3 regions of the Massilia genomosp. 1 genome follow, and region 2 is predicted to be linked to each of the others. Evidence: riboswitches for the same ligand, from Rfam matches in the RefSeq annotation. Region 2 holds a riboswitch; each other region holds the start of a gene.

Region 1 (13,328 bases), on a different contig from region 2:
CTGATGGCGACGCTCTCGGGATATTCACCGGTTTCGCGCTCGTGCCGCGTCAATACCTCGTGCGCCAGTTGCAGGCCGACGCGCCAGGCCGATTGCGACGGCACGCTGCGCGGGTCGACCGAGTAGAAATTGCGGCCCGTCGGCAGGATGTGGGCCATGCCGCGCGTGGGCGAACCACTCGGACCGGCCGGTACGTATGCGCCGGACAGGCCGTTGATCAGGTTGTCGATTTCGTCGGTGGCGCGCGCCAGGTTCGGCACCAGCTGGCTGCACGCGAAACCGAGCACTGCGCGCAGCGCGTCGAAACGATTGACTGCCGGCGCCACCGGAGCGATGGGGGAAACAGCAGCGCGCACGGCAGCGGGCGCGGGACGTGCCTTTCCCATTTGCGAGAGCATGCTCGATTTGACGCGCAGGGCCGGTTGCAGCAGCGGCGCGGCCACCTGCTCGCCATCGATGTCGGCAAAGACGAGGTTGAGCACATCATCGATGGCGGCCGGGCGATATTCGCGCGCCGCCAGTTCGGTAAACAAGCGCAGGCACAAGGCGTCGATGGCGTCGAGCGCATCCGAGCGCGTGACCACGGCGCACTGCGCCAGCCGCGCCAGTGCCGGCGCCACGTTGATGCGACGGCCCTTCTGGTCGAGCAGCAGGTCCATCGTCAGGCCGAACAGCTTCGATACTTCGGCCTGCAGGCCCGGAATATCCAGGTTGGGCAGGCGCGTGAGCGATACCAGCATGGCCGGCATTTGTTCCGCGTCCGGGCCGCCGCCCAGGATATGCAGGCCGTCGCGGATCTGGGCAGAACCGAGCTCGCACAGATAGCCGTCAAGATCTTCGATCAGGTGGGCCACGTCGGAGCCACCCATCGACGCCAGCGCGGCCGGCAGCTCGCCGTCCTCTTCGTGGTGATGGTCGTGGCCGTGATCGTGATCATGGTCGTGATGGTGGTGATGGCCGTGTCCATGATCGTGGTCGTGATCATGATCGTGGTGCAGCAGGCGCGCCTGCAGGTCGGCATTCAGGTTGGTCTGCTTGACCAGTTCCCAGATCTGCTGCTGCAACAGCGGCAGCTTGGCCGGGTCCAGCACTTCGACCTGATAATACTCGTCGACCAGTTGCGTGAGCTGCGCCAGCGCGCCGTACGTGTCGGCGGTGGTCATCGGCGGCGTCAGGTGGTCGACCACGACCGCGTGCGCGCGCCGCTTGGCCTGCGAACCTTCACCCGGATCGTTGATGATGAACGGGTAAAACAGCGGCAAGTCGCCCAGCAAGGCGTCCGGGAAGCAGTTCTGCGACAGGCCCACGCCTTTACCGGGCAGCCATTCCATCGTGCCGTGCTTGCCGACGTGGACGATGGCGTCGGCGCGCCAGACATCGCGCAGCCAGCGGTACAGCGCGTAATAGTGGTGGGTCGGCGGCAGGTCGCTCTGGTGATAGATCGCGTCCGGGTCCATGCCGTAGCCGCGCGGCGGTTGCAACGCGACGAAGGTATTGCCCAATTCGATACCGGCCAGCGCCAGGTGGCCGTCGCACACATACGCTTCGCCCGGCGCCGCGCCCCACTGACCGCTCATTTTCTCCTGCATGTCGGGCGTGAGCTCGGCAAACCATTGCGCGTACAGCGCGGCGGGCACGCGGCCGGCGGCGTTGCGCAACTGCTCGGTGGTCACGTAAATCTGGTCGTAGGAACAGCGCGCGACCAGGTCGTGGATCAGCGTCGTGCCGTCGGCGGGCGGCTGGCCGACGTCGTAGCCGGCATCGCGCATGGCGTCCAGGATGCGCATCAGCGAAGCCGGGGCGTCCAGCCCGACCGCATTGCCGATCTGGGACGCCTTGCTGCTCGAATTGGTGAACATGAAGGCCACGCGCTTCTCGGCGTTGGGCACGTGCTTGAGGCGTGCAAAGCGCGCGGCGATGCCGGCCACGCGCGCCACCCGGTCCGGCACCGGCTCGTAGTCGACCGCGTCGCCCTGCAGGCCGGCGGCGCGCGACTTGAACGACACCGGCGCGGTGATGATGCGCCCGTCGAATTCGGGCAGCACCACGTTCATCGCGGTATCGAGCGGATTGAGGCCGCGCGCGGACTGCTCCCACTGCGGCAGGGTCATGCCGCTGGTGATCGCTTGCAGCACCGGCACGTTCAGCGTTTCCAGCACGCCCACCGACCAGCCGGCCGGCGTGGGGCCGCCAGGCGTAATCTCGCCCATCGCGAACGATGTCGTGTTGATCAATACGTCGATATGCACCCCGCGCGCGTCGCTGAAGTAGCGCAGCGCGTCCGGCAGCGCGCCAGCGCCGCCGGCGCCGCTGCGCAAGGACGACGTAAACACCGGCAGCACGTTCATGCCGCGCTTTTCCAGGGCGCCCAGCAGCGCGTCGATGAAGCGCGTGTTCCCGCTCATCCAATGCGCGCGGTAGAACACAATGCCGGCGCTCGGCGCGCCGGCATTGCGCAGCGCCAGCCAGTCGTCGATGGCGGCGCCCTGCGCCAGGTCGGGATGATAAATGCCGTGTTCCGGCAGCGCCAGCGCGCTTTCGTACCCGAATCCGGTCAGCAGCAGGTGGTCAGACAAATAGCGCAGCAACTGCGCCAGGTTGCCGCTGCCGCCGCAATGGAAGTAGTTCAGTGTCTGTTGCAGCACGTCCGCTGCGACGGTCGATACCGCGGCCAGCTCCGGATCGGGCTCGCCGGTGCCGCTGATGGCGATCAGGTGCTGGCCGGTGCGGCGCGCATGACTGACCAGGTCGGCAAAACCAGGGACGCTGCCGAGTCGTCCGAGGACGCGCAAGATGATGATGCGCGCGCCCTGCACCTCGCGCGTGAGCAGCGCCGTAGCGCCGTCAGCGTCGAGTCCTTGCAGGTTCACGCCCGCCACCGCGCCGAACTCGGGCGGCAACTGGCTTACGGCGTGGTGCAGGACCGTCAGGTCGTTCGATGCGTGGGTAAGCAGCGCGATGGGCCCCGGGCCTTGAGGAAAATCAGGTGTCATTGTCCGCCACGAGTGTGTCGCCTTCGCCGATGCGATGGAAAATCAGGTCGGTCACTTCAGTGCCGCCAATCAGGTGCTCGCTGACGATGCGCGCGGCCGCCGCTTCATCGACGCGCCGGTACCACACGCCTTCGGGATACACCACCACGATCGGCCCTTCATTGCGGCACGCGACCATGCAGTGGGTGCGGGTGCGCTTGACGCACAAGTCCGGGCGCGCATCGATCTCGCGCCCCATATGCTCGAACACGGCCTGCGCCTGCACGCCGTTTTCGGTGCAGCGCGGGCCGACGCACATGAACACGTGCCGGTCGTGGGTGCGCATCGGTCAGCCGAACTTCTTGTAGAAGTAGCCCGACAGCGCGCCCATGGCCAGCCAGAAGGCGGCATTGGCGAGCAAGGTCGCGTACAGGAAGCTGCGTGCCAGCTCGGGCGGCGCACTGCTCGAATGGACCGCCGGCTGCGGCGATCCGACCAGGTGCGGCACGAACAGCAGCAAGGCGCCGGCGATCTTGAGCGGCCAGTTTTTGGCGAAGACCACCAGCGCCAGGCCGCCGGCACTGGCCGCGACGGTGGCGGTCCACCAGAGCTGGCGCGCCAGCAGCGGCGCGGCGACGGTGCCCGGCAGCTCGGGCGGCAAGCCGATCGAGGGCGCGACAAAGAACGCCGTGTAGCCGGCCGCGCCCCACAACAGGCCCGCGCGCCAGCCGCTTGCACGGCCGTGCAGGCTGATGGCCGCCGCCAGCAGCAGCGCAAAACCGACGCCGGCGCTGATATTGGCCAGCGCCGTGTAGAAGGTGCGTTCAAGACCGTCGTCCGGCTGCCAGCCGCCGTGTTCATGCGCGCTTTCGTGGGCACCATTGTCCGCATGCTCGTGCGGCGTGGCGTCGGCGTGACTGTGCGGCGCCGCCACTTCCAGCGCTACGGGCGCGGCGCTTTCGAACACCTCGGCCTGCAGGATGATGGGCGCCACTTGCACCTGTTGCACGCCGGTCAGCAGAAGGCCGGCGAGAATGCCGGCCGCCGCCGCGCTGGCGAGGATGCGGTTAAAGGTGCCCAGGCCCGTTGCGGGCGCGCTGCGAATCAGTGGCATGGAAAGCCGGCCGAGTGGCGGCTGTCGTGCGCCGCGTTGTGCAGCGTTTCCATCGAGGCGAAGCCGGCGCCGAACAGCAGCACGGCGCCAAGGCTGGCGGCGCACATGGCTTGCACGATGCGCTCCTTGATGGCGGTAAACGGGACTTGTTCGTCAAAGGTGGGGGTGACGCTGCGGATCGACGACATGGCATTCCTTCCAAAAGCACTGCGCATAGAGCCAGTCCAATGCAGACGCGCGCGTCTTGCCAAGGCCGGCAACCGGGGGCTTGCAAGGGGAGAAGGAACCTGAGATGGGTGCGGTACGCAGCGATCCACCTGGATCGCCCTCCGCGATACAAACGACTTACCGCTTCGGCTGGTTTCCGGGCTGGCGAGTGGCGGGGCCGAAGCCCACTTCCGGGATATGCGCCTTCCCATGCTTTGCACAGTGGCGTGATGCACATCCTTGACTCGCTTACCGTTGCGGGGGCAGCGCCGGCTTTGCTCCGTGAAGGAGCGCACCGGCTTCCCATTTAATCCGGCAAACGATTGTTTGCCAGAACCAGAAGCTTGACTACCGGCGAAGTATAGGTCTGGACTATATAAATTGCAAGGTTGCGCGCGAGGTGCGCGTCGCAGTGCGTGTCGCAGTGCCTGTATTTACCAGTCGCGCCATTGTTCGGTGATGTCTTGGTCGGCTTGCAGGCCGGCGTCCTTGGCAACCAGGTAGATGATGTCGCACAGTTTTTCGCGCTCTTCGGTCTCGATCACGCCGCCGGCGCGTTCATCGAACTCGTTGAGGGCCACGACGACGCGTTCAACTTCTTTCATGATCGCTGCATGGTCGGCAGGCTTGGGGAGCTTGTCGATGGCGGCGGCGTATGCATCGAGGATATTCGCACACGCGGCGATTTCGGCCTTGCCGTACGGGGGCTCGTTGTCCGGGTCTTCGGCGCAGCGCGCCATATAGGCAGCCATCTCGTCGAGCAGGTCGGCGCGGATTGAGGCGATGTCGGGATTCGGTGGCATGACGCGGCACTCCTGCAAAATTGATGGGGTGCCAATGTAGCATGAAGCGGCGCGCCGCCGCCTTACATTACTCGCTGAATTCGATGTCCATCTGCTTGCCGTCGTAGCAGAACGTCATCTGCTCGCCTTCTTCGTCGCGGATCTCCAGCACACCGCCCGGTTCGACGAAGGGTCCGAGCGTGTCGAACAGGCGAATCAGCCAGTTGGTGATGATCTCGATATCGCCGCCGTCAATCAGCAGCGCGCCTTCCTGGCGCTGGCTGGTGAAGCCGATCGATTCAAGGAAAGCCGGGAAGTCGCGTTCGGCGCGTGCGCGTTCGGCGAAAAAGGAGTCGCATCCTTCGAACGATGTGCGAATCGCGTTGAACGCCTCCGGTTGCCGGGCGTTCCTGATAACGATGCTGGCATCGTAGATCCATGCTGCAGTACTCACTTGCACTCCAATTCGTCATAAGACTGGCGCGGTCGGTACGCAGCCAGGATCGTATTTCCTGACGACAGTTTTACATGCCTTTCAAAAACTGTCAAAGCGCCGATGAAGGGCGTTGTTTTCGGAGCGCAGGTCAAGGAAACACGAACGACTTGACCAAGGTCAGTTCACCCGGCGCGCGCAATGGCACGCGCACCACTTCCTGGCGCTCGTTCGGTGAATTTTCGTTGGTGATGATCGCCACCTGCGCCACCGTCAGGATGCCGCTGTCCTGGCCAGCCCCGTAATAGTTCACATAGACGTGGTAGTTCCCCTTCGGCGGCGCGGCGCTGGAAAAGATCTCCGGGCCATAACCGGTGGTGACGTCGACATCGAGCGCGCCGCCGTTGGGCATGACCCGGTTGCCGTACCACGAGTGGCCGCCGTCGGGCGCGACCACGTGCAGGTCGACATCGGTGCCGTCGCTGTCCCACGACAGCACCACGCGCAGGCGCGACTGGGTTTTGCCGGCGTAGGAATCGAGGAACTGGGTGCGGTTGCGCGCCTTGCCGTCGGGCGAGCGCACTTCCACGCTGTTCGACCCGCGTCCGAAGGCGTACGGGCGCGCGAAGCTGCCGTCTTCCTGCACCGCCATCGGCATCGCCACGCCGTTGACCACCAGGGTGGCCGGCTTGCTCTTGCCCTTGGAGGCGATGCGCCCGCGAATCTCGGCCGTCGGACTCTGCCCCTCCTGCACGCTGACCGACGCCGCCGGATAATTCACATCCTGCGAATACGCCTCTTTGGCGCCCTTGGAATTGCGCCAGCCGCTGTTGGGCGAGTCGATCTTCACCTGGGCCAGGGCGGTGGTGGACAACAGCAGTGCGGATATCAACAGTATTTTCATGATCAGGTGTGGTGGGATTATTGATGCGCTTCCAGGCGCGTATCGACCAGGCGCCGCGCCAGTTGTTCGACCAGGACTTCATCCTGCCCGCTCGGGTGCTTGCGCAGGCCCAGGTGCAGGAACTCGTGTACCAGGGTGATGCGGTCCTCGCGGCTGGCCAGGCCGCGCAGATAGATCCGGTTACGCGACTGCTCCGAATACGGCGCGCCGCGCACCAGGTGGCATACCGCCGGTGGTTCGGCCGGTGTTTCGTAGCCGGCCTGTTTGCGCAGCACGCGCTCCCACTGCGGCAGTTCGCGCGCCAGCCACGCCTGCGCGCCGGGCAGGCGCACGCACTGCTGCGAGTCGCCGCCCGACAGCGTGGTCAGGTCGGCGCCGGGATAGGCCGCAGTCAGGATGGCGTCGAAACGCATTCCCTGCTGCGCCTGCCCCACCGCCTGGCTCCACGCCATGGTGTCCTTCGACGCCGTCTCGGCGTGATAGCGCACGTTCACGCCGGACAGCACCAGCTGGTCGGTCCAGTCGGCGATGGCGCGCGCCGCCACGCTGGCCGGCTGGGGAGCGACGCGCTGCGTAGCGCTGCTGTCGGCGATGCGCTGGCAACCCTCGGCCCACTGCGCGTTCTGCTGCAGATAGGTACGCGCCGCCACCGCCAGCGCCTTGGCCGCCTCCGGCGCGCTGGTACCGCCCTCGCGATCGATCACGCGCGCCACGTACTCGTTGACCCCGAATCGTCCGGTCAGGCGCGTCCGGCCCTGCGGATCGCGCTCCAGCAGCATGTCGTTCTGGCTGAAAAACGCCAGGCTGCGGCCGTTTTCGAAGCGCACCTGGTACGGCCCGCGAAGCAGTCCCGGCACGGCGGCGTTGCGCCCCGCCGCCACCGCCTTGATCGGATAGCGCGCGAAGTAATCGACCAGCACGCAGCCCGCATCAAGCGGCGCCGCCGCCGACGGCAAGGTACTGGCCAGGCGCGGTGCCCATTTTTCCAGGATGCGGCTGCTGGTGTCGGCGCCGCCGAACCACAGCGGGGTGCCATCGGCCAGCCAGCCGGCCGCGCCGCCGAGCCGCTCGGTCGTGCGCTGCGGATGGTGCCACGAGTAGGTCTTCACACGCAGGCGGCTGCCGAACCAGCTGGCGGTGTTGACGCCGCGCGCGCCCAGCACCACGTGCAGCAGCGCCGACCCGGCGTCCTTGCGGCTGTCGGCCGGAATGCTGGCCAGCGCCAGCATCAGGCTGCGCAGGCTGACCAGGCGTTCCGGCGCCAGGTTCGCCGGGTCGGCCAGCCAGTCGTATTCGCCGCTCGCATCGCGCCCAAGACGCCCGCTCCAATACTGCCGCCACGGGCGGCGCGTCAGCATCAACCGGGCCGGCGAGAAAAACAGGCCGCACGATTGCGCCAGCGCCAGGTCGCGCGCGATGCTTTTGCCGGCGGTGCAGCAGTACACTTCCTCGTTCTTTTGGCCGCCGCAGGTGTAGTCCGGGGTCGGTACTTTCTTGTCGATCGCATACACATACACGAACAGCTTCCACAGGCTGCCCAGCGGCACCTGGCGCGCGCCGTCGAAGGGCGCGCGCCTGCTGCCACCCTTGTCGTCGAGCTGCAGCGCGCTGAGCTGGCCGTCGCGCCACCACGCCACATCGAGCGTGGCCGCCTGCGCCAGCGGTGCGCACAGCGCCAGCGCCAATGCGCATCGGCTTGACCGCCATGCCGGCATTATTCGACCTGCAAGGTGCGCATGGTCTTGCCCTCGCCTTCCAGCGCCTTGTTCTCGGGCTGGTACATGCGGTAGTAGCGCGCCGGCGGCAGCACGTAACTGCCTTTTTGCGCAAAGCGCAGCAGATGACGCACGCGCAGCGGTTCGGCCAGCGGCTCGACCGGCACCACGTAGCCTTCGCGGCGCGATTCATGACGCGCAGCTTCCAGCGCTTCCTTTTTCTCGCCGGCCAGCGTCATGCCCCAGGTGGTCGCCTCGACCGAGGCGCCGGGCGGCAGCGCCACGTCGAGCAAGCCATAGCGGTACTTCGCGCCGGCCGCCGGCGTGAGCGTGATTTCGTCCAGGTACAGCGCGTCGGTGCGCAACGCCTCGCCGTTTTTCACGGGCACGGGGCTGAAGGTCTTGTCCTTCTGCTCCATGCGCATCAGGCGCCGTTCGATCTTGACCGGCAGCGTATGCGTTTCCGCTTCGCGGCTGTCGTACTCGATGATGGCCACCGTGTTCTCCGGCGCGGCTTCGGCCAGTTGCAACTGGGTCGGTACACCCTTTACAGGCTGCCAGCGGAACAAGGCCTGGCCGAGCGGGCTGGCCGATTTCTGCCAGGTGCCGGCAAGCGTAACGCCGGGGTCTTTTGCGGCCGGCGGGCCGCCCAGCTTCTTCTGCACCCACACCAAGGTCAGCGCGCGGTCCAGGGTCGCCATGTCGGAGCGCACCGCGCCCAGCACGGCGTCGGCCTGGCTGGCCGGCAGCTGCCCGCCCAGCATCAGCAAGGCTTGCGCCAGTGGCGCCGGGTTGGCGCGCAAGGTGGTCCACGCGGCGCCGGCTTGCTCCTGCAGTTCGGGTGCGAGCGCCACGCCATCGTTGGCGGCGATCACCGACAGCAGGGCCAGGGTCAGCGCCTGCGAGTTGCCGCTTTCGGCGGTGAGCAGCATGCTGCTGGTCGGCGCCAGCGCGGCCGGCTTGGCGTCAAGTTTGGTCTTGGCCAGTTCGTCGGCCAGGCCGGAAGCGAGCGTCTTGACCGGCAAGCCCATTTCCTGCGCCAGCCACAGGGTCAGCGCACGGTGCAGCACCGGTTCTTTCAGGCCTTCCTTGCCGTACATGGCCAGCAAACCTTGCCAGTGCTCGGGCGGCATCTCGATGCGCAGCGCGCGCGCCGCGTACCAGTCGGCGTAATAGGCGTAGGCCGTCATCAGCGAATTGCCGGCGGTGGCATTGCCCCACCAGCCGAATTGCGCTTCCGGACCGGCCATCGACACCAGGCGCAGGCGCTGCGCCTGCAAGGTGTTCAAGAGGCGCAGTTGCACCGGGCCGGCTTCCGGGCCGAGGTTCTGCAATCCGAGCGCCAGCGGAATCAGGCGGCTCGATGTCTGTTCCACGCAACCGTAGGGATACTCGATCAGGTCGTCGGCGATGCGCGCGAAGTGGCTGGCCGCGCCGCTGGCGAACGACACGCGGATATTGCGCGCGTCCGCCGGCAGCGTGAGCGGCACGCTAACGCCACTCAGCGGCACGCTCAGGGTGCGCGGGCTGTTCCAGGCGGCCGGCAATGCCTGCACCTCGGTGTCGAGCGCGTCGACCAGCTTGCCGTCCTGTTTGACTTCGAGGCGCATCGGGCCACTGTAGGCCGGCAGCGGAAACTGCACATAGTTCACGCCACGGCGGGCGGTGATCTTCTCGGTCTTGACGACGGCGCCGGCGGTAAGGCTTACTTCAACAGGCTGGTCGCTGGCGGTCTGGTTGAACACCGCCACCGACGCCTGCGGCGCGTCGCCCACGCGCATCCAGTCCGGCGCGGTCCACTTGGCGAAGAAGTTCTTGTCCGAGCGCAGATAGCCGCTGTGCTGGCCGACCCGCCCCTGCGCATCCATGGCGCGGCCGGTGATGCGCCAGCGCGTCAGCGCGTCGGGCATGGTGAAGGTGACGCGCGCGCGGCCGTCGGCATCGGTCTTGAGCGCGGGCGCCCACAAGGCGGTGTCGACATTGTCGCGACGCGGGCGTTCCAGCACCTTGACGCCACGCTCGTTGTAGTTATGGCGCGCCGGGGCGCCGGCGCTGCGCCCGGCGGCCAGGTCGTAGCTGATGAACGACAGGCTGGCGGTGGTGCGCACGTTGTTGCGGCGCGGGTGATAGAAAAAGTCGCCGATATCGGGCGCGATCTCCGGCTGCAGCACGTAGATCATTTCGTCGACCACGCCCAGCGTGACCAGGGTCGATACCGGTTTGCCGTCCATCCGCGCGGTGACGTCGATGGTGACCTTCTCGCCCGGCTGGTAGACTTCCTTGTCGGTCTTGAACTGCAGCGCGATGCGCGGCTCGACGATCTGGATGCCGGCGTTCTGGAACACGAAGTCGCCCTTGCGCGTGTACGCCACCGAGAACGTGATGTTCGGGCCGTAGTCGTCCTTGATGGGAATCCTCACGCGCCACTGGTTCGGCGCCACGCGCACCGGCTTGATCCAGTCGGCGCCGGCGCTGAGCAGGCCAAGCTGTTCGACCTTGTCGCGTTCAAGCGTCAGCAAGGCCTGGTCGACCGGGTCGGCGAAGGTGATCAGCGCTTCGGCGGTGTCGCCGGCGCGGTAACGTTCATGGTCAAGCACGATCTCGATGCTGCCCGGCGTGGCGGCCAGGCCCTGGCCGCTGACCCAGTGGCTGGTGCCGCCGACCAGGTTGTTCTGGGCGTCGCGCAGGCTTAGTTGATACGAACCCGATGCCGGGAAGTTGACATCCCAGGTCGGCCTGGACGCGTCGAACACGCCCTCGGTCCTGGTCTGCTTCTCTAACTGGATCATCTCCCAGCGCACCGGCTTGGCGCCCGCCGTGGCCTCGGCCGCAACGTCGAAGCGCACCGTTTCGCCGGGCGCGGAGAAGCGCCGCTGCGCCTTGAGCGTGTACTGGCTGGCCGAACGCTCGATCATCAGTTCGCGCGTACTCTTGACGCGGTAGGCCGCGCCATCCGAGGCCAGCACGGTGAGGATGTAGCGCGACGGGTCCTTGGCCTGCGGCAGGACGAAATCGACATTGCCCTTGCCGTCGCTGACCAGTTCCTGGGTCTTCAATTCGACCGGGAACGCGCCGCTGTAGCGCAATTCGCCTTCGACCATGGCGTTCTTCTGGGCGCGCAGGGTCAACGACAGGCTGGCCTTGGCGACCGGCGTGCCGTCCGGGTAGCGCAGTTCGATGCGGCCCTTGACGTCTTCGCCGGTCTTGAAGTCGGCCTTGGCCGGGACCAGGTTGATCTCGAAATGCGGCTTGACGTAGTCGGCCACGCGGAAGGCGGCGCCGTATTGGGTGTCGCGGTAGGTGAAGCGCAGTTCGTAGCCGCCGGCGCCGGCGTTGTCGGGCAGGCGGAAGCGCGTATCGCTGCCGGTTTCCCCGGTCAGTTGCAGCGACTGCGTCAGCAGCGGCGTGCCGTTCGGATCGAACACGGTCAGCGCCAGCGGCGCCGTCACGGCCGCCTGCGACGCGCGCGCGCCGGTAAATTCGCGGCCGATGAACTTGACGTTGACTTCGTCGCCCGGCCGGTACAGCGGACGGTCGGTAACGGCATACACCTTGGTGTTATAGATTTCGCTGTCGTAGTAAAAATTCTCGGACACGAACACGCCACCGCTGCGGTCTTCCCCCATCACATAGGTGTGCTCAGGGCTGCCGCGATCGAGCGAGACCACGCCATTGGCGCCGGTGCGGCCCGATTGCAGCACGCCGCTACCGTCGGTCCAGGTGACGTCGACGTCCGGCACCGCGGCGCCGTTGTCGCGCCGCGCTGCCCACACCAGCATCTGGTTGGCGGACACCTTGGTAATGGCCATCGTGTCCGACACGAACACCAGGGTGGTGGCGCGGTGCTCGCCGATGATCGCCTCGACCAGGTACAGGCCCGGTTTGCGCTGGCCGATCGGGATCATCACGTTGCCGGCGCTGGTGGCCATAAATTCGCTGCTCGAGCCTTCCATCTTGATGCCGGCCGGCGGCGTGACGATCTGCGCCTTCCAGACCGGATAGCGGAAGCGGTCGACCAGATCGTAGCCCTTGAGCGGCTCGTACTGCGGCTGCTGGCGGAACGGCACCGGGCGCGTGATCGACTCGCTGGTGGCCAGCTTGGGCTGGGCGCTGGTGACCGCCTCGCGCGCATCGTTCGAAAACAGCTTGCGCCAGGCCATGCGCGACTGCTTCCACCAGCGGTCCCACAGCATGGTCAGGGTGTTGAGCAAGCCCTCGCCCTTGTAATTGCCGGCCACCTGCACGCGGTGCAGGTTGCGCTGCTTTTTCAGGAACTCGAGCGGCTCGGGCACGCGGTACACCAGCACATCGACGCCCCCGTACTCCTCCAGGTTGGAGCGCGCCATATCGCGCCCCGGCACTTCCAGGCGCACCTTGGCCACTTCGCCGCTGCCGTAGGCCGCGTCGGACAGCAGGAAGAACGGTTCGCCCTTGAAGCTGGTGTAATTGGTGCCGGACGGCGCGGCGCCGGCCGCGGCGGGCTTGGCCTGGACCTCGACCGCCTCGGCCTCCTGGGCCGGCGCCAGCGCCGGTTGCAGGGTACACAGCAGCACCAGCAGCGCCATGACGCGTGTGATTGGATTGTTCATGTTAAAAACGCCAGCCGGAACATGCCGGCGAAATTGGGATTGTCGACCGCTGGTTGCCACCGCGTGTCCTTCCAGGTTTTGAGTTGTGGGACATCAACGGTACGCAGTCCGTTGTCGTTCGGTGTGACGGTGCCGGTGTGGTACGCGATGCGCGCGCCCATCCAGACCATCAGGTGATGTTCGTCGCCCTGGTCGAAAAACAGCAGGTCGCCGGGCTGCGCCTGATTGACGTCGCGCCCGATGAAGCGGCTGTTGTTCTGCACCAGGCCGATGGCCGACACATAATGGCCGACCGTGCCGCCGGTCTGCACCCAGCGGTTGCGCAGCACTTGCTGGGCCGGCGTCAGTTCGAGTTCGGGAGGCAGCTGGCCATCGCTGCCGATGCCGTTGGCGCGCATCCACCTGGCGTCATGCACGGTCAGCGCCTCGTTCACGGCAAAGCGCACCAGGCCGGCGCAGTCGCGGTGCTGCCAGCGCGGCGACGGGCCCTGCTCCATCTGCGCGTTCACGATGCGCAGCATCCACGCCTGGAAGGCGCGGCTCTGCGCCTTCGACAGGCAGGCGGGCATGACGGCGGCCGGGGCGCCGGTAAGCGCGCGCGCCCACGGCAGC
Region 2 (13,328 bases):
GAATCCAAGCATAGACGCACATCAAAACAAGTAGCTGCGCAAACGCAAAGAAACTTCAACGGCTACCCAGAGGCTAGTCCTTTCGTTGGTGCTCTGGCGCACATTACGCGCGCAAGCCATCCGGGCTCGCTGCAGGATCCATCGCGCCCGCGTATATTGCGTACCGACGCTCAACATCCCCCGGAGAACCCATGACGCAGCACCCGTTTCGCCTGAACACGATCGCCACCTTGTTTGCGCTCGGCGCCACCGGCATGGCAGCGGCAGCGCCGGCCGACGCGCCGCTGGCCGATGTGGTCGTCATCAGCGGAAGCCGGGTCGAGCACACCAGTTTCGACTTGCCGGCAGCCATCGACGTGCTCGACGCCGCCTGCATTCGCGACGGCCAACTGCGCGTCAACGCGTCCGAAGCGCTCTCGGCAGTGCCCGGCCTGGCGGCCCAGAACCGCCAGAATTACGCGCAGGACTTGCAGATTTCCTCGCGCGGCTTCGGGGCGCGCTCGGCCTTCGGGGTGCGCGGCGTGCGCCTGATTGCCGACGGCATCCCGGCCACCATGCCGGACGGACAGGGACAGGCGGCAACTTTCAACCTCGACATGGCCGAGCGCATCGAAGTCTTGCGCGGGCCGTTTTCCGCCATCTACGGCAACCATGCCGGCGGCACGGTCCAGCTGTTCACGCGCGACGGCCAGGGCCGGCCGAGCGTGGAAGGCACGTTTATTGGCGGCAGCGCCGGTACGCGCAAGGCAGATGTCAACGCCCAGGGCGAGACCGGCGGCATCGGCTACGTGATCGACACGTCCCGCTTCCAGACCGACGGCGAGCGTGCGCACAGCGGCGCCACGCGCGACCAGGGTTTTGCCAAGCTGACGCTGGCGCCGACCAGCACCAGCAAGCTGACCCTGAGCGCCAGCGCGCTGAGCCAGGACGACACGCAAGATCCGCTCGGCGTGACCTGGGCCACCTACCAGCGCGATCCGCGCGCCGGCGAAACCGACGCCACCGATACACAGAATCCGAAGCGCACCATTGCCGACCGTTACAACACGCGCAAAAGCATCGACCACAAACAAGCCGGGGCCGCCTTCGAGCAGCGCCTGGGCGACGACCGCGTGCGGGCGATGGTGTACGGCGGCCAGCGCCAGGTGATCCAGTACCAGGCGTTTTCCAAATTCGTGCAAACGCCCGCCAGCCAGTCCGGCGGCGTGGTCGATTTCGACCGTGATTTTTACGGCGCCGACATCAACTGGCTCAGCGTGCGCAATGTCGCCGGCGGCAAGCTGAGCACCACCATCGGCATCGATTACGGCCGTTCCAGCGACCAGCGCCAGGGCTACGAGAACTTTATCGGCAACCAATTCGGCCTGCAGGGTACGCTGCGCCGCGATGAAAGCAATACCGTATCGAGCGTCGATCCGTATGCCCAAGCCGAATGGCAAGGCGGCGCCTGGGTCGTGAGCGCCGGCCTGCGCCACAGCCGCATGCAAGTCGGCGTGGACGATCGTTTCATTACAAACGGCAACGACAGCGGCGGCGTTCATTTCCGCCACACCACGCCCGTGCTCGCTGCGCTGTACAAAATCTCGCCAACCGTGAATGTGTACGCCAGCGCGGCGCGCGGCTTCGAAGCGCCGACCTTGAATGAGCTGTTCTATTCAGGTGCGGGCGCCGGCTTCAATTTCGCCCTCAAGCCCGCCACCAGCACGCATGTGGAAACGGGCGTCAAAGCCTATCTCGGCAGCAACACGCGCATCAATGCGGCGGTCTTCCAGGTAAAAACCAGCGACGAGCTGGTCGTCGACATTGCCGGCGGCGGACGCACCAGTTACCGCAATGCCAGTGAAACCTTGCGCCGGGGCGCGGAAGTCTCGCTGGACAGCAATTTTGGCGCGGGATTCAGTGGCCGCCTGGCCATGACCGCCTTGAACGCTACCTACGAGCAAGGCTTCGGCAATGTTGCGGCCGGCAGCCGCTTGCCGGGCGTGCCGAAAGCGAACCTGTTCGGCGAGCTGGCGTGGAAGAGCAGCAACGACGGCGTCGGCGCCGCGCTCGACACCATCGCCAGCGGCAAGGTCTATGCCGACGACGCCAATGCCGATATCGCCGCCCCTGGCTACGCGATCGTCAACGCCCGTTTCCAGGCCAGGCAGTCACTCGGTGGATGGCGCTTCAAGCAGTTCGTGCGCCTCAATAACCTGAGCGACAGGCGCTATGTGGGATCGGTGATCGTCGGCGACGCCAACAAGCGCTTTTATGAAGCGGCGCCGCAGCGCAACTGGCTGGCGGGCGTGAGCGCGCAATACGTTTTCTGATCAGGCCCGTCGAAAGAGCGCTACGGCCAGGCGTCCGGTTTTTCTCTGGCGCATAAGCGGCTGATCAGCGCCGGAGCCACGCCGGCAGGTTTTCTCGCGCTGAACAAGAAATTCTCATCCAGCCGCGCCGGCTCACATCGACCCCGGATACAGCTTCGCCAGGGTCGCGCGCGCCACCTCCGTCGCGATCGTCTCGACCTCGGCAGCCGCCTTGCCCGCAGCGCCCTCGCTGCGCAGCGCCTGCCACAGGTCGGCCAGCCGCCCCGCCTGCCGGGCCACCGCGCCCTCCACTTCCGCCTGCCAGAAGTCCGGCGCCTCGCCTTCCACGAAGTTGCCGCGCCCGCGCCCGAAGTGCGCCACCGCCAGATAACGCAGGATGCTACTGACCAGCAAGGTTTGCAAAAAATCGTCGGCGAACTGCATCGTGGTGCGGTTGCGGTCGGTGCTGGTATTGAAACCCCAGGCCGCGCCGGCCGCCGTCAGCGCCCCGACCACGCCGCCCAGCAGCGCCCCGGCCCCGAAGGTCAATCCGCCCGCCATCAGGTCGGCCGACAAGCCCGTCGCCGCGCCCGACACCACCGCCCCCAGCAAGCCGGCCTGGGCGCGATCGAGCGGCGCGCGCACGGTGAAATTCTTGCTCACGCGCGCGTTGATCTTGGGCGCCTCGCTCGGATCGAGCTGATGCAGCGCCAGCAGGCGACCGGTGGTGGCGGCGATATGCTGGTTCAGCCTTTCCACCAGCAAGCCCATGGCCCGCTCCTGCCGCTGCTGGTCGCTCTTGCCCAGGCCCACCACTTTCATGGCTGACTTGATGAACGTTTTCTCGTCGGCCTCGACCGGCTCGCTGTCGCGCGCGGCACTGCTGATCTGGGCGCTGGTGATCCGCATCGCTTCGACAAAACGCTCGCGGTTGTTGGCTTCCCACAGAGCAAACAAGCGCGCGTATCCGGCCTGCTTGGGCTCCTCGACCAGCTTGCCCACCGCCTCGTAAAAGACGCGCTCATGCACCCAGCAGCGGGCGAAGGCATCGAGCGCCAGCACATCGCGCACGATCTTGTACTGGTCCAGGTGCTGTTTCCAGGCCGTTTGCTCCTGCTGTTCTTCGTGCGCCGGACGGGGCGGCCCCAGCTGGTTGAGCAGCACCACCACCGGTTTGCCCAGCCATTCCAGGATGCGCATTTCGGCCGGCAGGTAGCCGGCGTCGCGCGGATGTTCGGACGAGTTGACCAGGTACAGCACCACATCGGCCTCGTCGCGTGCGGTGCGCAGCGCTTGCTGGCTGAGCCAGAACGGACGGTCGCGGTAGCGGTCCAGCACTTCGCGCAGGAACCAGCCGATCGGATTGCCGGCCGTGGCCAGCCGCTTGAGCAGGCGCACCGAGTCGCCGAAGCCGGGCGTATCCCACAGTTGCAGGGTGTCGCCCTCGTTTGTCTTGAGCAGCAAGTGCGACTCGGCAAAGATGGTCACGTGGGCGGCATCACGCACTTCCCCCACATCGACCCCGACCAGGGTGCGCGCCAGGGTGGTCTTGCCGTTGTTGGTGTGCGAAATCAGTGCAAACTGGATATGGACAGGGGTGTCGCTCATGATGCCTTCGATAAACTAAGACCGGCGCCGAGCTCCAGCGGGCGGCGCTCGGGATGGAGCAGGTTGACGATGGTGGCCGGGGCGCGGTGGAACTGGCAGAACTGTTGCCACAGCGCGGTGCGCTCGGCCAGCCGTACATCGGCCCCGGCTTGCGCACCGCTGCGCTCGGTCAGCGCCGATTCGTCGATCAGCACGGCAATGCCGCGTTGCGAGGCGCGCACCAGGTGGTCGAGAAAGGCGCCGTGATTTTCCTTCTCCGGCGTTGCTGCCAGGCTGAACAGCACGGCGGTCGCCGTCACATTCGCATCCTCCACGCTCAGGTCGCGCAGGGTATCAACCGCTTCTTCGCCATAGCCGGACGACGGGCGCAGCATCACCCGCGCCTGCTCGCCGAACAGGGTGACGGCGATCTGCGCCAGGCCCTTGTCGCGCGCCTCATCCAAGGTGTAACTGTAAGGCAGCACGCGCAGCAGGGCCGGCGCGCTGGTGCCGGCCTCGCCGTTAAGCTTGCGGAAGTAGGGCTGTTCCAGGTCCAGCGGAAATGTATTGCGCATCCGTTGCGCGCGCCAATGCGCCACGCCAGCGAGCACCAGGCGCGGCAGCACCACCAGCAGCAGCAAGCTCGCACCATATAAATGCACCCACTTGGCCCCGCCCGCCCCGGTCGGCACTTTCGAAAATTGCAAGGCCTCGATATCGGCGATGCTGAAGCCTTCCAGTGGCAACAGGGCCACGGCCGGCGCAAACAGCACCGACAGGACCCCATGCACTTGCGTGGCGTTGAGGAAGGTACTTTCCCAGCCGGCCACATATTGCGTCAGGAACCCGCGCGCGTACAGCGACAGCACCGCGCCCACGGCAAACATGGCGGCGGCCAGGTGCATGGTGCGCGCCAGGCGTGCCTGCGTCAGCTTGGCGCTCAGCTCGCTCCACTGGAGGCTGAAATTGGTCAAGCCGGCCGCCAGCACGTTCGGTAACTTGCGCGGCAGCGACAATTGCGCCCCGCTCAGGCGGCGCATCAAGGCCGGCGAGACCCAGCCGTTCTTGCGTGCCGGCACCAGCACCCACGCCATCAACAACAGGTACACCAGCATATTCCAGCCGATAATGGCCAGCAGCGGCGCCGACAGCAAGTCGACCCGGTGCGGATCGCCAATCCGGTCGACCGCCGCGCCGAGCACCAGCGCCAGCAGCGGCACGCCCAGCGACAGCGCCTTGAAGCCGCCGCGACGGCGCGCAATGGCGGCGAACGCGGGCGTACGCTCGCCCAAGCGCTTGAGGATCTGCTCGGCGCGCTGTTGCAAGAAGTGCTCGGTGGTCACTGCCGACTTGCTGTCGGACGCTTGCCACTGCGCCAGTTCCTTCGCGCTGCGGCTGGCGTACAGGCGATCGTCGTCGCTCAGCACCTCGTGCTTGCCGTCCATGCTTTCGATCGAGCGCACCAGCACCACGTCCCTTGCCACCTGTTCGTTCATGCTTTTCCTGTTCTTTTACGAGCTCGCTTGCGGGTACCTTGTATGAAACGACAACATTCACAGGCCAATTGTGCCGCACTTTGCCGCCCTGCGCTGGTCTTGCAGGAACGCGACAGCGTGGATGTGCTATCTTAACGCGGAATTTTCTTGACACTTTCTTATCTCTCCTCACGATGCGCCTCCCAGACATACTTTCCACCCACGACCCACTGCTGGCCAGCGAACTGGCCCAAGCGATCGACAACAAGACCAAGCCGCTGGGCAGTTTGGGCGCGCTCGAAACGCTGGCCCGGCAGATCGGCCTGATCCAGCAAACGACCAGAGTCGCGCTTCACAAGCCGGCCATCCTGGTGTTCGCGGCCGACCACGGCGTGGTGGCGGAAGGCGTCTCGGCCTATCCGCAAAGCGTCACCTGGCAGATGGTCGAGAACTTCCTGTCCAGGGGCGCGGCGATTAACGTGTTCGCGCGCCAGAACGGTTGCGCGCTGCAGATTATCGACGCCGGCGTGAACCACGACTTCGGCAAGCGGGCGGCGCTCATGGACTGCAAGGTCGCACGCGGCACCGCCAACTTCGCGCAGCAAGCGGCCATGAGCTGGGCCGAATGCGCCGCCGCCCTGGCGCACGGCATGCGCATCGTCGGCAACCTGGAGGGCAATGTCATCGGCTTCGGCGAAATGGGCATCGGGAACACCACCGCCGCCGCCGCGCTGATGCACAAGCTGACCGGCGTGCCGGTGGCCCACTGCGTCGGCGCCGGCACCGGTTTATCAATCGAGGGCGTGCTGCACAAGCAAAGCGTGATCGAGGCGGCCGTGACCCTGCATGGCGACATGAGCGAGCCGCTCGACATCCTGGCCACCTTCGGCGGCTTCGAGATCGCCATGATCGTCGGCGCCATGCTCAAGGCGGCCGAACGGCGCATGGTGCTGCTGATCGATGGCTTCATTGTCAGTAGCGCGCTGCTGGTGGCGGCGCGCATGCAGCCGGCCATCCTCGACTACTGCGTCTTCTCGCACTGCTCGGACGAAGCGGGCCACGCGCGCATGCTCGAACATTTTCACGCCAGGCCGCTCTTGAACCTCGGCCTGCGCCTGGGCGAAGGCACCGGCTGCGCGCTGGCGCTGCCGCTGCTGCACGCGGCCGTCAACTTCCTCGGCGAGATGGCCACCTTCCAGTCGGCGCGCGTCAGCGGCCAGTCGGCGTAAATACAAGCCATGGCCAGCATCGTCCACCAGTGCCGGCTGTTCTTCATCGCGCTGCAGTTCTTCACGCGCGTGCCGATTCCGGGCTGGGTGGGCTTCGATCCATCCTGGCTACACCATGCGTCACGCTATTTTCCGCTGGTCGGGGTGGTGGTGGCCAGCGTGGCGGCGGCGGTGTACGCCGGCGCGGCGGCGCTCTTTCCCGCTCCCGTGGCGGTGATATTGTCGACGGCGGCGGCCATCTACCTGACCGGCGCCTTCCACGAAGACGGCCTGGCCGACATGTGCGACGGTTTCGGCGGCGGCTTGAGCACAGAGCGCGTGCTCGAAATCATGAAGGACTCGCGCATCGGCACCTATGGCGCGGTCGGCATGGGGCTGACGGTGGGCCTCAAGTGCGCCGCGCTGTGGTCCCTGCCCACACCGGCCGTCATGGTCGCGCTGTTCATCGCCCATCCTTTATCGCGCCTTGCGGCGGTGAGCCTGATCTGGGAAATGGACTACGCGCGCGCCGAGGGCAAGGCCAAGCCGATGGCCCAGCATATGAGCCACCGGGAATTCGGCATCGCCTGCGCCTGCGCCGGCGTGCCCGCGCTGGCCCTGGCAACGGCCGGCATGCTGCCCTGGCTCGCCCTGCTCGCCAGCGTGGCCGGCGCCGCGCTGGTGGCGTGCTGGCTGGGCGCCAAGTGCCTGCGCCGCATCGGCGGTTACACCGGCGACTGCCTGGGCGCCGTGCAGCAGGTGGCCGAAGTGGTCATCTACCTGGCGCTGCTGGCGTTTTTCCATCGCGGCGCCTGGCCCTGACATGCGCCTGTATCTGGTGCGCCACCTGGCGCCGCAGGTGGCGCCAGGTGTGTGCTACGGGCGCACCGACCTGACTGTCGATCCTGATCTGCAGGCGCTGGCCCTGCCCGCCCTGCGCGAGCGCCTGCCGGCCGGCGCACCGATGTTCTCGAGCCCCCTGCGGCGCTGCGCCGGATTGGCGCAAGCCTTGGGCGGGGCAGCGGTGCGCTACGACGCGCGCCTGGCCGAACTCGATTTCGGCGACTGGGAAATGCGCCGCTGGGACGACATTGAGCGCGCCGCCATCGACGCCTGGGCCGCCGACATGGCCGGCTACCGCCCCGGTGGGGGCGAAAGCGTGACCGACATGGCGCGCCGCGTGTCGGCGTTTTATGCCGATTGCATGCACTCGCACACGAGCGCCGCCACCGTCATCTGCCACGCCGGCGCCATCCGCCTGCTGCTGGCCCGCGCGCGCGGACTGGAACCCGAGGCCATGGCGCTGGAAGCGGCGCAGCGTCCCCACGCCATCGCCTACGGCGAGACCGTCATCATCGACTGTGTATAATTATCGGGTTTTGGTGCCCGCGCCCATGTCCATGAGCGCAGTTAAACTGGGAAACACGAAGCCTGTGACAGGACAATACAGGCCAACGTGTGCTGCCCCCGCAACGGTAAGCAAATGTCGCTGACATGGCGACGAGCCGCCTCGATTGACCACTGTGCATTTGGCATGGGAAGGTGAGACGGCCGCATTTGCCAGCCCGGATACCGGCCAACACAGGTGGGAACGTGCGACAGTTGCGCGCTCCTTTTCAATCTGGCCAACGGGGACGTCGGCCGGTTGCTCGCAATCGCATTCACTGAAGACTTGTCATGACCTTTCCTGTTGTACGCCACGCGGCCCTGACGTCGCTCGCGCTAGCTTTTACCTCCCCTTGCGCCCTCGCCGACAGCCCCGTCGATTCCGCCAATACTGCCAATACTGCCAATACTGCCGTCATCATCACCGCCGCGCGCGCGCCGCAGCCGTCTTCCGACGTCCTGAGCGACCATGTGCTGATCAGCGCGACCGACATTGCACGCTCCGGCGCCGGCAACGTCGTCGAGCTGCTGCAAAAGCAGCGCGGCATCGAGATCACCCGTAACGGCGGCCCGGGCACCGCATCCCAAGTGTTTATCCGCGGCGGCGACCCCAAGCAGACCGTGGTGCTGGTCGACGGCGTGCGCATCGGCTCGTCCACCAGCGGCATCGCCAACTGGGCCACCCTGCCGCTGGCGAACATCGACCGGGTCGAAATCGTCTACGGCCCGCTGGCCACCATGTACGGCGCCGACGCCATCGGCGGCGTGGTGCAGATCTTCACCCGGCGCGGCGCCGGCCCGGCCGCCGTTAGCGCTTCCGTGGAAGCGGGCAGCGACAAGGCGCGCGCCATGACGTTCGGGGTGGCCGGCGCCAGCGAAGGCGACAACAGCATCAACTATGCCTTCGGTCTGTCGAAAGACAAGGACCAGGGCTTCTCGGCCACCAAGCCGGGCGCCTCGTCGTATAACCAGGACAACGACGGCTACGCGCGCGACAGCGCCAGCGGCCAGTTGGGCATCGTGCTGGCCAAGGGCCACGAAGCGGGCCTGCTGTACCTGCACAGCCACCTGGCGTCGCAGTACGACTCCGGCCCGAACCCGTTCGACGTGCGCAGCGTGCAAAACATGGACAACATCGCCGTCTTTTCCAAACACCAGTTCACCAGCGGCTGGAAAATGAGTCTGCAGGCTTCCGAGGCCGACGACAAATCGGTCAATTTCACCAGCGCCAGCGCCAGCAACCGCATCGACACGCGCGCGCACGCCTACAGCATGCAGCACGACCTCGCCCTTGGAAGCGACCTGCTGCAACTGGTGCTCGAACGGCGCGTGGAGAGCGTGTTCGCCGACACCACGCGCGCCTTGAACACCAGCCGCGCCACCAATTCGGTCGCCGCCGCCTACTCGGCGAAGCGCGGCAACCACCTGGCCAGCGCCAGCGCACGGCGCGATGACAGCACCCAGTACGGCGACAAGACCACCGGCGGCATCGGCTACGGCTACAAGCTTACGCGCGCGCTGCGCGTGAATGCCAGCGCCGGCACCAGTTTCCGCGCACCGACCTTCAACGAACTGTATTACCCAGGCTATGGGGTCGACACCAACAAGCCGGAACAAGGTAAAAACGTCGAAGGCGGCGTGTACTACAACGACGGCACGACTGAAGCGAGCGCGGTCTGGTACCGCAACCGCCTGACCGACCTGCTGGTCAACACCGGCAAATGCCCGGTGCAGCGCGATTCGCACCCGAACGGCTGCGCCTACAATGTCAACCGCGCCACGCTGGAAGGCGTCAGCCTCGGCGCGCGCACCCGCCTGGGCGATGTCGACATGAGCGGCTCGCTCGACTTCCAGGACCCGCGCGACGACACCACCGGCAAAAACCTGCAACGGCGCGCCAAACGCCACGCCAAGTTCGCCGTGGAGTACAACGCGGGCAACCTGATCGCCGGCGTCGGCGTGCAGGTATCCGGCAAGCGCTTCGACGACCTGGCCAACCGCAGCACGCTGCCCGGCTACGGCCTGGTGAACCTGTTTGCCTCGTACCGATTTGCCCACGACTGGTCAGCCGTGCTACGGTTGAACAACGTCGCCGACAAACAATACGAACTGGCGCGCAATTACGCCACTGCGGGCCGCCAGCTGTTTGCCGGCATCGGCTACGGCATCCGTTAAGCACCGTTAAGGACCGTTAAGCACAATTAAGTACCACACAGGAGTCGCATGCATCCGTTCTTTCGCACTATGCGCCACCGGGCCAGCGTCATCATCACGACGCTGACGCTGCTGGCATTGGCAAGCCTGGTCATCGCCGGGATGGTCGGCTCGGTGCCGGTCCCGCTGGCGGAGATGCCGGGCGCGCTCATGGCGCTTGCGAAAGGCGACACCTCGACCCTGGCCGCCACCCTGCTCGACCTGCGCCTGTCGCGCGCACTGGTGGCCTTTGTCACCGGCGGCGCGCTCGCGCTGGCCGGCGTGATGATGCAAGCCTTGCTGCGCAATCCCCTGGCCGAGCCATATGTACTGGGCATCTCGGCCGGCGCCTCGGTCGGCGCGCTGGCCGCGCTGCTGTTCATGTGGGCCATGTGGATGGTCGACCTGGCCGCCTTCGTGGGCGCGGTGGCCGTCTCGATGCTCTTATATATGCTGGCCCGGCGCGACTTGCGCGGCAACGCGGCGGCCGAAGGCGGCTCCTCGCTGCTGCTGCTGACCGGCGCCATTCTCTCCACCTCCTGCATTGCGCTGGTGACCTTGATGCTGTCGATTGCGCCCGAAAGCCGCTTGCGCAGCATGATTTTCTGGATGATCGGCGACATCGCCGGTGCGCCTTTGCGCCCGCTGCCGTGGATCGTGCTGGCCGTGGGCCTCATGTTTGCCCTGCGCAGCGCCCGCTCGCTGAACGTGCTGGCGCTGCACGCGGAAGCCGCCGCCACCCTGGGCATTCGCGTCAGCGCCCTGCGCAAGGGACTGTTTTTCTGCTCCGGCATGCTGACCGCCAGCGCCGTGACCAGCGCTGGCAGCATCGGTTTTGTGGGCCTGATCGTGCCGCACGCCTGCCGTTTCGCCTGCGGACCCGATCACCGCCTGCTGATCCCCGCGGCCACCCTGGCCGGCGGCGCCTTTCTTGTTCTCGCCGATACCCTGGCGCGCACCGTGCTCGCGCCGCAGCAACTGCCGGTGGGCGTGATCACCGCGCTGATCGGCGCACCTGTCTTTTTGTACCAACTCCACCGGCTGAACCGCTCATGATGATCGAAGCGCGCCAATTACTGCTCACCGCCGGCAGCCGCACCTTGGTGAAAAACCTCGACTGGCAGGTGCAAAGCGGGCAGTCATGGTGCGTCATCGGTCGCAACGGCGCCGGCAAAAGCACGCTGATGCGCACCCTGGCCGGCTTGCGCGAGCCCGATGGCGGCAGCATCGCCATCGGCGCGCGAGCGCTCAAGGACTGGCCGCTCGAAGAACTGGCGCGCCAGCGCGCCTTTTTGCCGCAATCGCGCAGCGACGCGTTTGCCTACCGCGCCATCGAAACCGTGCTGGCGGCGCGCCATCCCTATCACGCCAACCGCTACTGGGAAGGCAGCGACGACTACACCATCGCCCATGCCGCCCTGGCGTCGATGGAAGTGGCCGACCTGGCCGAGCGCGACGTGCGCACCCTGTCCGGCGGCGAGCGCCAGCGCGTGGCAATCGCCGCCATGCTGGCGCAGGACACGCCATTGCTGCTGCTGGACGAACCGGCCAACGCGCTCGACCTGGCGCACCAGCACAGCGTGATGCGCCTGCTGGCAAAGCTGTGCCGCGAGCAGGGCAAGACGGTCGTCATGATCGGCCATGACCTGAACCTGGCGCACCAGGCGTCCAGCCACGCATTGCTGATGATGGGCGACGGCGAATGGCTGGCCGGCCCGGTCGACGAAGTAATGCAAGCGCCGCTCCTGAGCCGCTACCTGGGCCACCCGATTGAAGTCCTTCCCCACGGCAGCCGCCGTATTTTCATCCCAACCGAGGAATCCGCATGATCGACGACACCGCAAACAGCGAACTGAATGAACGCCACCGCGTCCGCATGGAACGCAAGAAGGCCATCATCGACCAGAAGATCGCCGGGGCGCAGAAGGAAATCGGCATCATCATCGTCAACACCGGCAACGGCAAGGGCAAAAGTTCGAGCGGTTTCGGCATGGTGGTGCGCGCCATGGGGCATGGCATGAAGGTGGCCGTGGTCCAGTTCATCAAAGGCGCCATGTCGACCGGCGAAGAAAAGTTCCTGCGCCGTTTTCCCGACGAAGTGAGTTTTCATGCGATGGGCGAAGGCTATACCTGGGATACCCAGAACCGCGAACGCGACATCGAAAAAGCCGAGCAAGCGTGGGCGCTGGCCAAGGGCTTCCTGTCCGATCCGGCGATCGGGCTGGTGCTGTTCGACGAACTCAATATCGCGCTCAAGTACAAATACCTGGACGTCCACGCCGTCATCGCCGACCTGCTCGACCGGCCCGGGATGCAGCATGTGGTCATCACCGGGCGCGGCGCGCCGGACGAACTGGTTGCGATTGCCGACACCGTGACCGACATGACGGTCGTCAAGCACGCCTTCAAGGCCGGCATTGCGGCGCAGGCCGGGACGGAATTCTGATGAGCGACTACGCGGATGTGCGCGTCCTGCTGGTGGCCGCCGTCTCGTCCGGCCAGGGCAAGACCACGGTGACGGCAGCCCTGGCGCGCGCGCTGGTGCGGCGCGGCCAGCGTGTGCGCGTGTTCAAGTGCGGCCCCGACTTCATCGACCCGATGCTGCTCGAACGCGCCAGCGGTGCGCCGGTCGGCTCGCTCGACTTGTGGATGGTGGGCCGCGAACAGTGCCGCAGCCAGCTGGCGGCCGCCGCCATTGATGCCGACGTGATCCTGATCGAAGGCGTCATGGGCCTGTACGACGGCACGCCCTCCTCGGCCGACCTGGCGCGCGAATTCGGCCTGCCGGTGCTGGCCGTGATCGACGCCTCGGCGATGGCGCAAACCGCCGGCGCGCTGGTGCTCGGCCTGCGCGACTACGGCCCTGTGGAGATGGCGGGCGTGATCGCCAACCGTGTCGCCAGCAAGGGGCACGCCGCCATGGTGGCCGCTTCGATGCGCGATATTCCACTGGTCGCGGTGCTGCCGCGCCAGTCCAAGACCCTGCCCGAGCGCCATCTGGGCCTGGTGCTGCCGGGCGAAGTGCAGGATGTGGACGGCCTGCTCGACCAGCTGGCCGACCAGCTCGAATTCGACGACGCCGCGTGGGCACGGTTGCGCAGCACCCGCATCGACCTCAGCGCCCGCATGGCAGCGCCAGCGCCGCTGCTGGCGGGGCGCACCATCGCCATTGCGCGCGACGCCGCCTT
Region 3 (5,204 bases), on a different contig from region 2:
CGGGCGGCCCCCCCCCGCCCCGGCGGGGGCCGCGCCGGCGGGGGCCCCCGCGGGGCCCCCCCCCCCCCCCGGGGGGGGGGGGGGGGGCCCCCCCCCCCCCCCCCGCGCCGGCCAGCGCGCCCAGCGCGGCGCCATGCCGGCGCACTGCGATGTGGCGCACCAGGGCGAAGACCATGAATTGCGGCTGGAACAGCGGGGCGGCGAGCAGCAGCAGCGCCACCCCGGTGGCCGCGCCGACCTGCGCATAGATCCCGAGCGCGGAGCCGAACCAGGCGAACGCCGCCGCCGTATAGGCCAGCGCCATGAGCCAGGCGCGCAGCAAGGCCGCCGCCAGGGTGGGGCTGGCGTCCAGCGTGCGCAGCCAGGGTGCCAGCAGGACGAAACCGAGCGGCCAGGCGGCGCCGCCGCGCGCATACAGCGCCACCATGGCGCCGCTGGCGAAGATGGCCGCGATGGTACGCACTGTCGCGTTGGTCGATAAGGTCATGATGGTCAGCGCTCCGGGCGTGCCGGGGGAATGACGATGCGCCGGATCGGCAAGCCGGGCGGTGCCAGTTCCGGCGGGACGACCAGGTTCTTGGGCATCTCGATGGGCTTGTCGCTGGCATCGCGCAACTGGAAGTCGGGTGCGAACATCAGCACCGCTTCGATGCGCTGGCCGTCATCGGTGGCCTGGTGATGGCGCACATAGCCCTTCGGCAAAACGAAATCCTCGGGCACCGCCAGCCCGACCAGGGGCGGACTGGTTCCCGGTGGCGAAAAGGCGCCCAGGCCGGAATGGATGCCGCGCTCGTGCAGGCCTTCGATGACTTGCGCCATGCTGGGACTGGCGCCGCGCGCGACGTAGCTCGACAGGTCGCGCGTGGGGTCGGCGTCACCTTCGGGGGCGCGCGCCGGCGCGGCCGGCACAGGCACAGGCGCGCGTGCAATGCCCGCCGCCGGCGCATGCGTTGTCGTCGGCAGCGGCGGCGCTGCCGCGATCGGCGCGGCGGCGCCGGCCCCGCCGCGGGTCGGCGTCCATAAATAGAACAGCGCGGCGCCGCAGGCAACGGCCAGCAGCACGACGATGACGGCGCGGCCCCGGGAGGGCCGCCAGGCGCGGCTGGCAGCGGATTGCGCGCTGCCAGACGGCGCCGGCCCGGAACGCGGAGGCGTGTCCACGGATCGGCGCCCTGTGCTTACGGCGTGGCCGGATTGTAGGTCGACACCGCCCAGCCGATGCGCTCATGGCCGTACTGGTTCCAGATCGGGTTCTTGCCGCCGCTGAAGCTCGTGTAACGTGGCGCGCCGCTGCCGGTGGTGCTGCCGAACAGGCCGGAACTGAAGGTGCTGCCGTTGTAGGTCGGGTGGGTGTCGTCCGACTGGATGTAGTCGTAGCTGCTGCCCGACGACACAAAGTGCGTGTTGGCGTCGCGGATGGTCGAGCGCAGCGCCGTGGTCAGGCGGTTGACGTAGCTCGCTTCGCTCTCGCCGTTCACATAGCGCAAGCCCTCGGCGTCGATGCGGCCGTCGCCGTTGCTGTCGTAATCGGCCCCCATGTACTGGGCAAAATTGTCCGCGCACTGGAAGCCCTTCTGGCGCGCCACATCGCACATCATGAAGTTCATCCTGGCCAGCGCGGGCAGGAACTTGTCCTGCATTTTGACGGTGGCGCCGGTGCCCGCATCCTTGCAGGTGCTTTGCACATTGTCCACCGCATAGCCCGGATAGTGCAGGTTGGAGACGACCTTCAGCTTGACTCCGGCGTAGGCGTTGGCGTTGATGTAGTCCATCGCGGCTGTCACATACTTCTTGCAGCTGGTTTCGGCGGCGGCCAGCCCGCTGTAGTTGCAGGTGCCGGTCTGGCTCTTGAAGGCCGAGCGCGCCTGCAAACCATCGTTGCCGCACATTTCGAAGGTGACCACGCGCGTGTTACTGGCTTGCATATACGAGCGCTCGGCCACGATCTTGTTGTTGTACACGTCCTCGGCCACCGCGCCGGACTTGGTGCGGCGCACGCTTTCGACGTCGGCGCCCCACTGGCCCGACAGATACTCCGCGTTGACCGTGGGCGCCGCGTATTTGGCCGCGCTGGTGACGGAGCCGTTAAAGCCGGCATAGATCGAGTCGCCGTAGGCCACCGAGCGGTACTTGGTGCTGGTGCCGGCCCGGTCGATGGTCCACGAAGCGTTTTGGTTCAGGGTGCTGGCGGCTGCCTCGGAAGCCGGGGCGAGTAGTGCAAGGAAGGGTAACAAGGTGTGCAAAGAACGACGAAAGCGAATGCTCATGAAGCGTCTCCTTTTTAGTTGGACCCGTCCGCCAGGCATGCCATGCCGGCCAACCTGAACGCGGGCACTTCAATGTATTGCAAATATGCACAAGCGTGCTAATTAACCATTCGTCTTGCACAGAAAACATTGAAAATCGGTAGGTTTGTTGTAAATGCGCAGGAGTGCGGCAGCGCGGCAATCTCCACGCCATCCCGCTGGCTGGCGCAGGAAAGATGTGACAAAAACCATTTCGCGCACTAAAATGCGCCCCAATACGTGATGGTGCCCTCCCGCTTGTCGGCTGGAGGGTGAAACGGGAAGCCGGTGACGCACGAGATTTTCATCTCGCGCCAGTCCGGCGCAGCCCCCGCTGCTGTAAGCCTGACGACTTTGATCGAACGCCACTGTGCAGCGCATGGGAAGGCAAGGCCAGGGAAGGATGACGGCGAGCCAGAAGACCGGCCAGTCACGATGCACGCGCAACGCCCGGGGTGTGGGGTTGCCTGTTTTTTGTCGTCCTTTTTCTGTTCTGCCAATGCAATCGCACGCCGCCGGCGTACGTGTTTCCGTTCGCCCTGGGCGGGCGGCGCGTGCCATGCTGCTTGCGCAAGCGTTCGCGAACGTCACCATCGGCCGATCCGGTCATTCACTACGTCAGGTGCTTCCATGATGCTTTCCAGTCACGCTTGTTCCACACCCATCCGTCCCATCGTCGCCGCCATCGCACTGCTGTGTACCCCGGCCGCCCGGGCCGAGCCAGCGGCGCTGATGCCGGTCATCACCATCCAGGCGGAATCGAACCAAGGCCTGGGCCTCAAGCGCGAGATCGGCGCCGCCAGCCGGATCGGGCGGGCGGCGCAGGACTTGCCGGCGAGCGTAGAGTCGCTCGGCGCGGCCAGCATCGAAGCGCGCGGCGACGTGCAGCTCAAGGACGCCGTCACCCGCAGCACCGGCCTGACCGACATCAGCTCGCCCGGCAACGGCATCGCCTATTCGGCGCGCGGCTTCAGCGGCAACAGCGCCATCGCCATCCTGGAAAACGGCCAGCGCCCGCAGGTCGGCTCGGGCACGGCAAGCTATCCCGCCGATCCGTGGGGCTACGAGTACATCGAAGTGCTGCGCGGCCCGGGCTCGGTGATCCACGGCAGCGGCACCACCGGCGCCACCATCAACGCCGTGCGCAAGGCGCCCACGCGCGCCGCCGCATTCGAGGCGATGGCCGGCATCGGGGCCGGGCGCGCGCTGCGCGCCGGCGTCGGCGCCAGCGGCGCGCTGGGGCAGGGCGGAGCGTTCCGCATCGACGCCTACGCCGACCGCAGCGACGGCTTGATCGAACGCGGCGATGCGCGCCACGGCAAAGTGCTGGCCAGCCTGGCGTATGCGCTGGCGCCCACGCTGGACCTCGCGCTCCAGCTCGACCATCTGGAGCAGAAGCCGCAGCGCTACTTCGGCACCCCGCTGGTGGACGGCGCCCTGGCGCGCGCGCTGCGCAGGCAGAACTACAACGTCGGCGACGCCGCTATCGGCCTCGATGACGACAAGGCGCTGGCCCGCCTGACGTGGCGCCTCACGCCGGCCCTCAGCGTCAGCGACGAACTCGTTTACATGAAGGCGCGCCGCCACTGGCGCAATGTGGAGAGCTATGCCTACGACGTCCAGGCGAAGCTGGTCGAGCGCAGCGACTACATCGCCATCGCGCACCACCAGGAGCAGGCCGGCAACCGGCTCGAGGCGCGCTGGGACGGCGGCGCCAACCGCCTGGTGGCCGGGTGGGAAGCGGCCACCATCAATTTCACCCACACCAATAACGCCCCCTACGGCGGCGCATCGAGCGTGGCGCCGACCGGTTTTGCGCCGGGAGTGTTCGACAGCCCCGATCCCTTGCGCCCGAACTTCACGACCGATACCGTCACGCATGCGCTGTACGCCGAAGACGCTTATCGATTCAGCGAGCGCCTGCTGTTGCTGGCGGGCCTGCGCCACGACCGCTACCAGGTCGAACGCACCAGCCTGCAGGGGGCGGCCGGCTTCGATGCCACCTTGCAGTCGACCGCCGCGCGCCTGGGCCTGAGCTGGAAGCTGGCGCCGGATACGTCGCTGTACGGCCAGGTCAGCAGCGGCAGCGATCCGGTGACCAGCCTGTTGTCGCTGAACCTGGCCAACAGCCGCTACAAGCTGACCCGTTCGCGCCAGGTGGAAACGGGCGTCAAGCAATCGCTGGCCGGCGGCAAGGCCGAGTGGACGGCCGCGCTGTACCGCATCCGCAAGGACGACATCATCACGCGCGACCCGGCCAACCCGGCGCTGTCGATCCAGGGCGGCGCGCAATCGTCGCGCGGGGTGGAAGTGAGCGCCAGCGTGGCCGTCACGCCGGCCTGGCGCCTGGAAGCGAACGCGGTCTATACCGACGCCGCTTTCGACCAGCTGATCGAAAGCGGCAACGTCTCGCGCGCCGGCAACCGTCCGGCGGACGCGCCCAGGTCCTCGGCCAATCTGTGGCTCAGCTACCGCAGCGGCGACTGGCGCGCCGGCAGCGGGGCGCGCTACGTCGGCGCGCGTTTTATCGACAACGCCAACGCCCAGGCGCTGCCGGCCTACACGGTGCTCGACGCGAGCGTCGGCTGGCAGGCCAGCCGCCACGTGCTGGTGCAGCTGAACCTGCGCAACCTGGCCGACAAGCTGTATGCCAGCACGTCGTACGGCGGCAGCCAGTACCTGCTGGGCGCGCGGCGCCATGCCGAACTGACCGTCCAGTGGCGCTACTGATCCCGGCCTGGCGCGGTTCGTGAAAGCTGCCGCTGCCGGGCATCGGCAGCGGCGGGCCGTTACGGCCTCTAATGTCGAGTTCGCTTAGTGGCCGCGTCGACAGCGGAGTGTGTCATTGGCGGCACATTTGTTCGAATATCCATGCGCACGTGATGAACGCGCTGGTCGTTCAACGCGAATCTGCGTATT

Evidence for each region. Region 2 has a riboswitch for cobalamin ahead of F1735_RS24765 (TonB-dependent receptor plug domain-containing protein). Riboswitches for the same ligand answer to the same signal wherever they lie in the genome.
Region 1: linked by a shared signal. The riboswitch ahead of F1735_RS21430 (CbtB domain-containing protein) and the one ahead of F1735_RS24765 (TonB-dependent receptor plug domain-containing protein) in region 2 are both predicted to bind cobalamin.
Region 3: linked by a shared signal. The riboswitch ahead of F1735_RS30620 (TonB-dependent receptor) and the one ahead of F1735_RS24765 (TonB-dependent receptor plug domain-containing protein) in region 2 are both predicted to bind cobalamin.

The regions. Positions count from the first base shown of each region.
Region 1 is NZ_WHJF01000063.1:22,247-35,574, forward strand. It holds gene F1735_RS21415 (cobaltochelatase subunit CobN) at 1-2,993, opposite strand, end outside; gene F1735_RS21420 ((2Fe-2S) ferredoxin domain-containing protein) at 2,983-3,318, opposite strand; gene F1735_RS21425 (CbtA family protein) at 3,322-4,086, opposite strand; gene F1735_RS21430 (CbtB domain-containing protein) at 4,077-4,274, opposite strand; cobalamin riboswitch at 4,425-4,649, opposite strand; gene F1735_RS21435 (hypothetical protein) at 4,728-5,096, opposite strand; gene F1735_RS21440 (hypothetical protein) at 5,164-5,529, opposite strand; gene F1735_RS21445 (YfaP family protein) at 5,660-6,412, opposite strand; gene F1735_RS21450 (DUF2300 domain-containing protein) at 6,430-8,127, opposite strand; gene F1735_RS21455 (alpha-2-macroglobulin family protein) at 8,127-12,716, opposite strand; gene F1735_RS21460 (DUF1175 family protein) at 12,713-13,328, opposite strand, start outside.
Region 2 is NZ_WHJF01000084.1:15,478-28,805, reverse strand. It holds gene F1735_RS24795 (TonB-dependent receptor family protein) at 192-2,312, shown strand; gene F1735_RS24790 (DUF3482 domain-containing protein) at 2,445-3,899, opposite strand; gene F1735_RS24785 (DUF2868 domain-containing protein) at 3,896-5,374, opposite strand; gene cobT (nicotinate-nucleotide--dimethylbenzimidazole phosphoribosyltransferase) at 5,548-6,582, shown strand; gene F1735_RS24775 (adenosylcobinamide-GDP ribazoletransferase) at 6,592-7,383, shown strand; gene F1735_RS24770 (histidine phosphatase family protein) at 7,385-7,930, shown strand; cobalamin riboswitch at 7,925-8,156, shown strand; gene F1735_RS24765 (TonB-dependent receptor plug domain-containing protein) at 8,239-10,122, shown strand; gene F1735_RS24760 (FecCD family ABC transporter permease) at 10,171-11,196, shown strand; gene F1735_RS24755 (ABC transporter ATP-binding protein) at 11,196-11,969, shown strand; gene cobO (cob(I)yrinic acid a,c-diamide adenosyltransferase) at 11,966-12,586, shown strand; gene F1735_RS24745 (cobyrinate a,c-diamide synthase) at 12,586-13,328, shown strand, end outside.
Region 3 is NZ_WHJF01000146.1:24-5,227, forward strand. It holds gene F1735_RS30605 (hypothetical protein) at 303-521, shown strand; gene F1735_RS30610 (hypothetical protein) at 493-1,161, opposite strand; gene F1735_RS30615 (SGNH/GDSL hydrolase family protein) at 1,179-2,267, opposite strand; cobalamin riboswitch at 2,513-2,730, shown strand; gene F1735_RS30620 (TonB-dependent receptor) at 2,916-5,015, shown strand.